DNA from 2 places in the Pseudomonas sp. H1_A03 genome. Region 2 is predicted to be linked to the other one. Evidence: predicted binding sites of a transcription regulator. Region 2 holds the regulator's gene; the other holds the start of a gene.
What was found. The regulator sigma-54, encoded in region 2, starts transcription at its own class of promoters, with help from an activator protein. The targets are predictions, from matches to a motif close to ANTGGCATNNANNTTGCTNT.
Positions count from the first base shown of each region.

Region 1: the regulator sigma-54 is predicted to act here: its motif matches at 2,256-2,275, upstream of glnK (P-II family nitrogen regulator).

Region 1 is NZ_CP162829.1:1,046,219-1,051,687, reverse strand. It holds partial or broken gene AB4O35_RS05015 (YifB family Mg chelatase-like AAA ATPase) at 1-410, opposite strand, end outside; gene AB4O35_RS05010 (MFS transporter) at 503-1,783, opposite strand; gene AB4O35_RS05005 (accessory factor UbiK family protein) at 1,801-2,061, opposite strand; gene glnK (P-II family nitrogen regulator) at 2,484-2,822, shown strand; gene AB4O35_RS04995 (ammonium transporter) at 2,857-4,194, shown strand; gene AB4O35_RS04990 (secondary thiamine-phosphate synthase enzyme YjbQ) at 4,406-4,831, shown strand; gene sutA (transcriptional regulator SutA) at 4,935-5,267, shown strand; gene AB4O35_RS04980 (HAD family hydrolase) at 5,393-5,469, opposite strand, start outside.
Region 2 is NZ_CP162829.1:2,269,063-2,274,531, forward strand. It holds gene AB4O35_RS10405 (superoxide dismutase) at 1-85, shown strand, start outside; gene AB4O35_RS10410 (ZIP family metal transporter) at 119-1,012, shown strand; gene AB4O35_RS10415 (HPr family phosphocarrier protein) at 1,111-1,383, opposite strand; gene rapZ (RNase adapter RapZ) at 1,400-2,257, opposite strand; gene ptsN (PTS IIA-like nitrogen regulatory protein PtsN) at 2,260-2,724, opposite strand; gene hpf (ribosome hibernation-promoting factor, HPF/YfiA family) at 2,735-3,040, opposite strand; gene AB4O35_RS10435 (RNA polymerase factor sigma-54) at 3,116-4,609, opposite strand; gene lptB (LPS export ABC transporter ATP-binding protein) at 4,795-5,469, opposite strand, start outside.

The DNA of each region.
Region 1 (5,469 bases), 1.2 Mb from region 2:
ATCACGGTACGCCCGGCCTTGCGCGCCGCGAGCGCCGCCGGCAACACGCCTTTCACGGCCCGGACTTCACCGGACAGCGCCAACTCGCCCAGGCATTCCACATCATCCAGCATCAACGCCGGCACCTGCACACTGGCCGCCAGGATGCCCAGGGCAATCGCCAGATCAAAGCGCCCGCCGTCCTTGGGCAGGTCGGCGGGCGCGAGGTTGAGGGTGATGCGCCGGGCCGGGTATTGCAGGGCGGAGTTGAGGATGGCGCTGCGCACGCGGTCCTTGCTTTCCTTGACCGCCGTTTCCGGCAGGCCCACCAGCGTCAGGGACGGCAAACCATTGGCCATATGCACTTCAACGGTGACGGCGGGGGCTTCGACGCCGATCTGGGCGCGGCTGTGGACGATCGCGAGGGACATGCTCGTTCCTTGAATGGGAGGCCGCTTCCTGCGGTTTTTCAAGGGTAGACGAGGGGTGGCGGGGGTAAGGGATCAGACTTTTACAGGACGTATCAACGCGCAAAGGCGTCGGGATATTTATCCAGATAAGCATCGCTGAGTTGTGTGTCGGGGGAGCGCATGAAGGTGCGGAAATCGGGAATCAGGAACACCAGCAGCGATAACCCCAGCACCATCGCACCCAGTGACGTGATGGTCAGTGCGACACCGAGGTGAGCGATCAGGCCGTTCATGGCAAAACTGCCCAGCGGGCTGGCGGCTGCGGAGAGGAAGGACACGGTGGCAAAGATCCGATTGCGATGCTGCTTGGGTGTCGCCAGCAACCTGACGGCAGAGGTCGGAATGTTGATCAGCATCAGCCCGACCCCGCCGCAGAAAAACGCCAGCGGTACCACGAACGTCGACGAGAGCGTACCGGCCACCCACATATTGCCCCCCAACAGTGCAAACCCCGCAGCGACACAGAGGTCACGGGGCACACGCTCGCCCAGCCAGCCGACGATCTTGTAGCTGCCCGCCAAAATGCCCAGGCCGAAACACGCATCCAGCAGGCCGAGGTAGGTCACCGGGTACTGGATAACCGTCTTCACATACAACGGCAGCAGGATGGTAAAGAACGGAAAGAGGGCAAAATTGACGAGCATCGCCACGAGGGCGAGGTAGAACTCGACTTTCACGCCATAGACCGCCTTGAATCCCGAATAAATCATTCTGAAGCCGTTGGAGGTTGGCGCTTGTTCATCCGGAGCACTGGCGCCGAGCTGGCTTGGGACCGTTGCAACCAACAGTGCCGCTCCCAGCATCGCAAAACAGTCGACGGTAAAAGTCAGCGTGGTTCCAAAACCGAAAATCAGCGCGCTGGCAATGACGGGGCCAAGCAAGTTGGCAATGGACGACAGCATGCTTTTGGTGCGAACGGCGAGTGAGACCTGATCGGCGCCTGCGAACAACGGAATAATCGACGATTGCAGCGGGTCGCGCACGCCGGCGACGGCACTGCCGACCAGCATCAGGGCGCCGACGCTCCACGGGTTGAACAACTGCGTAGCGGATAGCACAACCATCAGCAACGCGGTCAGCACGCTTGTCAGGGAGGCCAGCTTGAGGATCAGAATCTTGTTGTACTTGTCACCCAGCCATCCCAGCAGTGGCCGGGCGAGCACTTCCGCCGCGATTGAACAGGCGATCATGTTGGCGAAGGCGAGGGCGGAACCGGTTTCCTGCAAGGCCCACCACGCTACAGCCAGCTGGTTGCAGCGTCCACCCAGCACCACCAGCAAAAAGCTGAATTGTATTTTCAGCAGGCGCCGGTCAAGGGCGGGCAAGCCCCACATGGAGGATTTGATGCCGGTTAATCGCCCGCTGGCGTCAACCGTGCTTCCAACTCCGCGACTTTAGCCTCCAGGGTCTCCAATCGCGCACGCGTGCGGGCAAGCACCACCATCTGGCTATCGAACTCTTCCCGGCTGACCAGATCAAGTTTGCTGAAGCCGCTTTGCAGTAATGCCTTGAATTGGCTTTCGATCTCATTGCGAGGCAACGGGGTATCACCGTTGAACAAGCGAGAGGCGTGGCCGCTCAGGGCGTCGAGGAGGTCTTTGGGCGCGAGCATGGGAAATATTCCGGAAAACTGTTGGCCGGCAGTGTATCACGCAGCGTCTATAGTCTTTTTCATGGCGGCGCACGCACGCTTTTCGCGCAGAGGGTTGGGCGCTGGCGCACTGTTTTTGTGCGCATTGCCGCCGCCATTAGGTCCTGCAGGTGGGCATAAGTGGGCAAAGGACTGATTTCAGTGATTTTTACGGAGCTGGCAAGGTTTCTGCTTAGACGATCATGACCCATGCACTGATGCAGTCGCTGTGACGAATGCAGTGCGCCGACGGATCAGGGGTACAGGTTTCGTCACCAGTGGTTTGCTGGCGTCGCAGAGGCAAATGCCGAGGCGACGACGCGTTACAAAGCCAGGCACTGCGCTTAGACTTGAGACGGGTTTGTTTTCCTGGGGCAAGTCCACCAATTCGGGAGAGAGTTTTCATGAAGCTAGTCACTGCCATCATCAAGCCGTTCAAGTTGGACGATGTACGCGAGTCGTTGTCCGAGATCGGCGTGCAGGGCATTACCGTTACTGAGGTCAAAGGCTTCGGTCGGCAGAAGGGTCACACCGAGCTGTATCGCGGCGCGGAATACGTGGTCGATTTCCTGCCAAAGGTGAAGATTGATGTCGCCATTGACGACAAGGATCTTGACCGGGTTATCGAGGCGATAACCAAGGCCGCCAACACCGGCAAGATCGGTGACGGCAAGATCTTCGTGGTCAATCTGGAACAGGCTATTCGCATCCGTACCGGCGAAACCGATACCGACGCAATCTAAGCCGCCAAACCCCAACGCCCCAGGAGAAAACAATATGACTCTGCGTAAATTCGCAGGGCTCGGAGCCCTGTTGTCCATCGTAATGCCAAGCCTGGCCATGGCGGCAGACGAAGTGGCGGCTCCAGTCCTCAATTCCGGCGACACCGCGTGGATGCTCACGTCCACCGCGCTGGTGCTGTTCATGACCATTCCAGGCCTGGCGCTGTTCTACGGCGGCATGGTGCGCTCCAAAAACATTCTTTCCGTGATGATGCAGTGCTTTGCCATCACCGGCCTGATCAGCATCCTGTGGGTCGTCTACGGCTACAGCATCGCGTTTGATACGACTGGGATGGAGCAGGGCGTCGTCAACTTCAACTCCTTCTTCGGCGGCATGGGCAAGGCGTTCCTGGCGGGCGTTACCCCGGCCAGCATCACCGGGCCTGCGGCACTGTTCCCTGAAGCGGTGTTCATCACCTTCCAGATGACCTTCGCCATCATCACCCCGGCGCTGATCGTCGGTGCCTTCGCCGAGCGCATGAAGTTCTCCGCGATGCTGATCTTCATGGCTATCTGGTTCACCCTGGTCTATGCGCCAATCGCGCACATGGTCTGGAGCGGTAACGGTGGCCTGTTGTGGGACTGGGGCGTGCTGGACTTCGCTGGCGGCACCGTGGTGCACATCAACGCCGGTGTGGCTGGCCTGGTAGCGTGCATCGTGCTCGGCAAGCGCAAAGGCTTCCCGACCACCCCAATGGCACCGCACAACCTGGGTTACACCCTGATCGGCGCGGCCATGCTGTGGGTGGGCTGGTTCGGCTTCAACGCCGGTTCCGCTGCTGCCGCCAACGGCACCGCCGGCATGGCGATGCTGGTTACCCAGATCGCTACCGCTGCTGCGGCGCTGGGCTGGATGTTCGCTGAGTGGATCACTCACGGTAAGCCAAGCGCACTGGGTATCGCCTCGGGCGTAGTGGCTGGCTTGGTTGCAGTGACCCCGGCTGCCGGCACCGTCGGCCCGATGGGCGCCCTGGTGATCGGTCTGGTCGCCGGTGTGATCTGCTTCTTCTGCGCCACCAGCCTTAAGCGCAAGCTGGGCTACGACGACTCCCTGGACGCGTTCGGCGTGCACGGTATCGGCGGTATCGTCGGTGCGATCCTCACCGGTGTGTTTGCAGCCCCGGCACTGGGCGGCTTCGGCACTGTGACTGACGTGGCTGCACAGGTCTGGATCCAGTGCAAAGGCGTAGGTTTCACCGTGATCTACACGGCTATCGTGACCTACATCATCCTCAAGGTGCTGGACATGGTCATGGGCCTGCGTGTCACCGAAGAGGAAGAGGCTGTCGGCCTCGACCTGGCGCAACACAACGAGCGCGGTTACAACTTGTAATTACGCGAAAAAAAGATGCCCGGCTTGCCGGGCATTTTTTTGCCTGGCGTTTGTCAGTCATACCAAGCTGTACCGGTTTTTAAGCAGCGTTTGTGATGGGATGCACACGGCGCTTTTCAGCGTGCCAATGTCTTACAGGCATGTAGGCGTATTCGGCACTTTGTTTTTTCCCAGAGCGCGCTAGAATGCGCGCCGATGGGCGGAGAACTGTATGTGGCAACAGACCTTGATTACCCTGCGGGCCAAGCCCCGGGGCTTTCACCTGGTGACCGATGAGTTGCTGGCCGGCTTGCCTGAATTGAAGGCCTGTCGCGTGGGCTTGTTGCATTTGTGGCTGCAGCACACCTCGGCCTCGTTGACCATCAACGAGAATGCCGACCCGGCGGTTCGCCGTGACTTCGAACGTTTTTTCAACTCGCTGGTGCCGCAAGGGCGTGCAGGGTTCGAACACAACGACGAAGGTCCGGATGACCTGCCGGCGCATTTCAAGGCCAGTCTCCTGGGCTGCCAGCTGAGTTTGCCGGTGCAGGCCGGCCGCTTGGCGATAGGGACCTGGCAAGGTGTTTATCTGGGCGAGCACCGTGATCATGGCGGTGCTCGTAAAGTCCTCGCCACCTTGCACGGTGATGGGGCGTAAGCCACTGGTTATCCGGTGGATGTTGATTTTTTTCCGGCAGCCGTCGACAGAGGGTGAAGCTGGGCTATAACTAATCTGCTTTTCGCAAGTCATGAGGTAGAACATGAGCGACGATGATCTGGAAAACGACGAACTCGAAGTAGGTGACGACGACGAGACCGAGGAAGGTCTTGAAGCGGCGGTCGAAGACGTTGCTGACGAAGGTGATGACGCTGGCGATGACGCACCTGTCAAAGCAGTCAAAGGCAAAGCCAAGGCAGCTGTGTCGGTAGATGAATTGCCAAGCGTTGAAGCCAAGAACAAAGAGCGCGACGCCCTGGCCCGTGCGATGGAAGAATTCCTCGCTAAAGGCGGCAAAGTGGTCGAAGTCGAGGCTAACGTGGTGGCAGACCCGCCGAAGAAGCCTGATAACAAGTACGGCAGCCGGCCTATCTAAGGTCAATTGCATGCTTGCGTGAAAAGCCCGCCGTCGCTGCGGGTTTTTCATGGGTGGAACAAAATTCGCGGTCTGCCGTAATACTCTGTGGGAGCAGGCAAGCCAGCTCCACATTGGGTTCGGTGTTAGTTCCAGCTACCCAGCAATGCTGGCAACTCCGTCAGGCTTCGAATCTGCGCATCCGGGCGTTTTTCCCCCTCCC
Region 2 (5,469 bases):
CCGTCGCCCGGAATACATCAATGCGTTCTACAGTGTCATTAACTGGCCTGAAGTCGCCGCACGCTATCAGGCCGCTGTGGCCTGATATCCACCTCTATAACAAGATCTAAGGCCGACTATGGGCACTGACACACTGGCGATCAGCAGCGGGCGGATGTTTCGTTATGCACTTGGCTCGCTGCTGCTATTGGCAGGTACTGCATTGCTGGTGGCCCACGGGCTGGCCTGGCTTGACCTGGAACCGCGAATTCTGCGTGCCCTGCAGGGCGGGTCCATCTGCGCGCTCGGCACGGCGCTCGGTGCGGTCCCAGTCTTGGTCATTCGGCGGATGCCGGTGGCATTGAGCGATACACTGCTGGGCTTTGGGGCAGGGGTGATGCTGGCGGCGACGGCGTTTTCGCTGATCGTGCCAGGCATTGCCGCGGCTGAAAGCCTGGGATTGTCGCCCTGGGGCGCCAGTGGCTTGATCAGCTTCGGCATTATGCTTGGGGCGTTCGGGCTATACCTGGTTGACCGCAAGGTTTCCGGCGCAAGCCCGGAAATGCTCGTCGGCACGCCGGATAAGCCGGTGATCCCGCCGCGCATCTGGCTGTTCGTGTTTGCCATCATCGCTCACAACATCCCCGAAGGCATGGCGGTCGGCGTTTCTGCCGGAGGCGGCATGCCAGAGGCCGATAGCCTGGCCATGGGCATTGCTTTGCAGGATGTGCCTGAAGGCCTTGTGATCGCGCTGGTGTTGGCCGGGGCAGGGATGTCGCGGGTCAAGGCGTTTATGATCGGTGCTGCGTCAGGCTTGGTGGAGCCGGTGTTTGCTGTGCTCTGCGCCTGGTTGGTGAGCCTGGCTGAGGTGCTGTTGCCTTTGGGCCTGGCCTTGGCTGCTGGCGCGATGCTATTGGTGGTGACTCACGAAGTCATCCCTGAATCGCGACGCAATGGTCACGAAAAACTCGCCAGTTTGGGATTGTGCACCGGTTTTTGCTTGATGATGGTGATGGACACGGCTTTAGGATAAACACGCTTTTCTGTAGGCGCCTGCTTGCCGGTGATTGGCTCCAGTCTTACATCGAACGCAATGACGTCATTGCCGGCAAGCCGGGCTGCTACGAAGGGTTATTCGCCTTCATCAAAGTAGTTGTTGATTAGCGCAACCAGTGCGTCCATCGCTTCCTGCTCTTGCTCGCCTTCTGTCTTCAAGTGAATCTTGGTGCCTTTGCCGGCCGCCAACATCATCATTGCCATGATGCTTTTGCCATCGACCATGGATTCCGGCGTGCGCCCGGCCCGAATCTGGCAGGGAAACTGCCCAGCCACACCCACGAATTTGGCCGAAGCGCGGGCGTGAAGGCCCAGCTTGTTGATGATTTCAATTTCCAGAGCGGGCATCGCGGGGGTGTTCCTTTCAGCTAAGGTCGCGGTGGCGGACCTGGACGTTCTTGAGGGTTTGTTGCAGCACCTGGCCCAAGCGTTCGGTCAGGTAGACGGAGCGGTGGTGGCCGCCGGTGCAGCCAATGGCAATGGTGACATAGGCCCGATTGCTTGCGGCAAAGCGTGGCAACCATTTGAGCAAGTAGCTGGAAATGTCCTGGAACATCTCCTCAACATCCGGTTGCGCAGCCAGGTAGTCGGCAACAGGTTGATCCAGCCCGGATTGTTCGCGCAGTTCCGGCTTCCAATAGGGGTTCGGCAGGCAGCGCACATCAAACACCAAGTCTGCATCTACCGGCATTCCGCGCTTGAAACCAAACGACTCCACGAGAAACGCCGTGCCTGGCTCCGGCTGGTTCAACAGGCGCAGCTTGATGGCATCGCGCAGCTGGTAGAGGTTAAGGCTGGTGGTGTTGATCTTGAGGTCGGCGAGGTCAATGATCGGTCCCAGCAGCTTGGTTTCGTCCTCGATGGCTTCGGCCAAGGAGCGGTGAGGGCTGCTGAGGGGGTGGCGTCGGCGTGTTTCGGAGAAACGCTTGAGCAGCGTCTCTTCGTCGGCATCCAGGTACAGCACATCGCAATGAATGTGCTTGGCCCGCACTTCCTCGAGCAATTGTGGAAATCGCTCAAGATGGCTGGGCAGGTTGCGGGCATCTATCGAAACGGCGACCAGGGGTTGCGCCAGTTCAGTATGGATCAGCGCGCGTTCCGCCAATTCCGGCAGCAGGCCGGCGGGCAAATTGTCGATGCAGTAGAAACCGCTGTCCTCAAGGACATTGAGGGCGGTGCTTTTACCTGAGCCGGAACGGCCGCTGACGATGATCAAGCGCATGATTACTGCCCGTTCTGTTCGTCCACGACAACCTGATACAGCGCCTCATTACTGCTGGCACTGCGCAGTTTGTCGCGTACTTCCTTGCGGTCGAGCATGCTGGCGATCTGCCGAAGCAGTTCCAGGTGTGCATCGGTGGCAGCTTCCGGGACCAGCAAAACAAACAGCAGGTCGACCGGGGCGCCATCGATAGCGTCGAAATCGATGGGATGGTCCAAGTGCAGCAGGGCGCTGACAGGCGTCTCGCAGCCTTTGAGGCGGCAGTGGGGAATAGCGATGCCGTTACCAAAACCGGTCGAGCCAAGTTTTTCACGAGCAATCAGTGCCTCGTACACAGTTTGCGTTTCCAGTTCAGGCACTTCACGGCCGATCAGGTTGGCAATTTGTTCGAGGGCGCGTTTTTTACTGCCGCCCGGCACGTTCACAAGGGAACGGCCGGGGGTCAGGATGGTTTCAAGTCGGATCATGGGGGGAGAGTTAACGACCTGTACCTTGCATCAGGTGCAGATTCTTTTCCTTATGCTTTATGAGTTGGCGGTCCAGCTTGTCGTAGAGCGAGTCGATCGCCGCGTACATGTCCTCATGTTCCGCATTGGCGACGAGCTTGGCATTCGGTACGTGCAGGGTGGCCTCGATTTTCTGCTTGAGCTTATCGACCTCCATGATGACCTGCACGTTGGTGATCTTGTCAAAATGCCCCGCAAGCTTGTTCAGCTTGCTTTCGGTGTATTCACGCAGGGGTTTGGTGACTTCCAGCTGGTGTCCACTGATGTTGACTTGCATACAGCTTCTCCTTCGTTGCCAGTGCATAAAGCGACAGGCGAAAGCGCCTGCCACTGGAACGCTGTGGCCCGCCCGTCACATCAAACGCTTACGCTCGCTGGAAGGCGCGATCCCGAGGGACTCGCGGTACTTGGCGACGGTTCGACGGGCGACCTGAATGCCTTGTGCCTCCAGTAAACCAGCGATCTTACTGTCACTCAATGGCTTTTTCTGATTTTCCGCGGCAACCAGTTTTTTGATGATCGCGCGAATCGCCGTGGACGAGCATTCACCGCCTTCGGAGGTGCTGACGTGGCTGGAGAAAAAGTATTTCAGTTCATAAATACCCCGTGGGGTATGCATGAATTTTTGCGTGGTTACCCGAGAAATCGTCGATTCATGCATGCCAACCGCCTCGGCGATGTCATGCAGTACCAACGGTTTCATCGCCTCGTCGCCGTATTCCAGGAAGCCGCGCTGGTGCTCGACGATCTGGGTGGCCACTTTCATCAGGGTTTCGTTGCGGCTTTGCAGGCTCTTGATAAACCAGCGAGCTTCCTGCAATTGGTTGCGCATGAAGGTGTTATCGGCGCTGGTGTCAGCGCGACGCACAAAACCGGCGTATTGCGGGTTGACCCGCAGGCGTGGCACCGACTCCTGGTTCAGTTCAACCAGCCAGCGCTCGTTATCCTTGCGCACGATCACGTCGGGAACCACGTATTCGGCTTCGCTGGACTCGATTTGCGAGCCAGGACGCGGGTTGAGACTTTGTACCAGCTCAATGACCTGGCGCAGGTCGTCTTCCTTGAGCTTCATGCGGCGCATCAGTTGGCTGTAGTCGCGGCTGCCCAGCATGTCGATGTAATCGGTGACCAGGCGCTGGGCCTCGGCGAGCCAGGGGGTCTTGGCGGGCAGTTGGCGCAATTGCAGCAGCAGGCATTCGCTGAGGGAGCGCGCACCGATGCCAGCGGGTTCGAACTGCTGGATGCGGTGCAGGACGGCTTCGATCTCGTCCAGCTCGATATCCAGTTCAGGGTCGAATGCTTCGAGAATTTCCTCAAGCGTCTCGTCCAAGTAGCCCTGGTTATTGATGCAGTCGATCAGGGTCACGGCGATCAGGCGATCGGTGTCCGACATCGGCGCCAGGTTCAGTTGCCACAGCAGGTGGCTCTGCAGGCTTTCGCCGGCGGAGGTGCGGGTGGTGAAATCCCACTCGTCATCGTCATTGCTGGGCAGGCTGCTGGCGCTGGTCTGGTAGACGTCTTCCCAGGCGGTGTCGACGGGAAGCTCGTTGGGAATGCGTTCGTTCCAGTCGCCTTCCTCGAGGTTATCCACCGTTGGGGCGGTTTCCTGATAGGAGGGTTCCTGCGCATCGGGGTTGGGTTTTTGCTCGATGTTATCGGCCAGCGGGTCTGCATTATCGAAGTCGTCGCCTTCTTCCTGGCGTTCGAGCATCGGATTGGACTCCAGGGCCTCCTGGATTTCCTGTTGCAGGTCCAGGGTCGACAATTGGAGCAGGCGGATGGCCTGTTGCAGCTGCGGTGTCATCGTCAGCTGCTGGCCCATTCTCAGGACTAGCGATGGTTTCATGGCAGGGGCTTAACACCTTATTCGCCGGCGCAATGCGCCATCCACGACAGGGCGCGTGAGCGCCAAACATAAGCAAATTATATGCCTGATATCGGGGGCTTTGCCTAGAGCGCGGTAACAATAAAAATCCAGAGGTTTTCATTGACTCCCGCGCACCTTGGCAATCGGCCGTGACACCACGGTGTTTACAGGCGGAACTCGTGACCCAGGTACACTTCCTTGACCAGTTCATTGGCCAGGATGGTGGCGGAGTCGCCTTCAGCGATCAGTTGACCATCGTTGACGATATACGCGGTTTCGCAGATATCGAGCGTCTCACGGACGTTGTGGTCGGTGATCAGCACGCCAATGCCCTTAGCCTTGAGGTGGTGAATGATCTGCTTGATGTCGCCGACCGATATTGGGTCGACGCCGGCAAACGGTTCGTCCAACAGGATGAACTTCGGTGCAGTGGCCAGGGCACGAGCGATTTCTACGCGGCGGCGCTCACCACCGGACAGGCTCATGCCGAGGTTGTCGCGGATATGGTTGATGTGGAATTCCTGCAGCAGGCTTTCCAGCTCCTTGCGACGACCGTCACGGTCGAGTTCCTTGCGGGTCTCGAGGATGGCCATGATGTTATCGGCCACCGACAGTTTGCGGAAGATCGACGCTTCCTGCGGAAGATAGCCGATACCGGCGCGGGCACGGCCGTGCATCGGCTGGTGGCTCACGTCCAAGTCATCGATCAGTACGCGACCCTGATCCGCCTGGACCAGCCCGACGATCATGTAGAAGCAGGTGGTCTTGCCGGCGCCGTTGGGGCCGAGCAAGCCGACGATCTGGCCGCTGTCGATCGACAGGCTGACGTCGCGCACGAC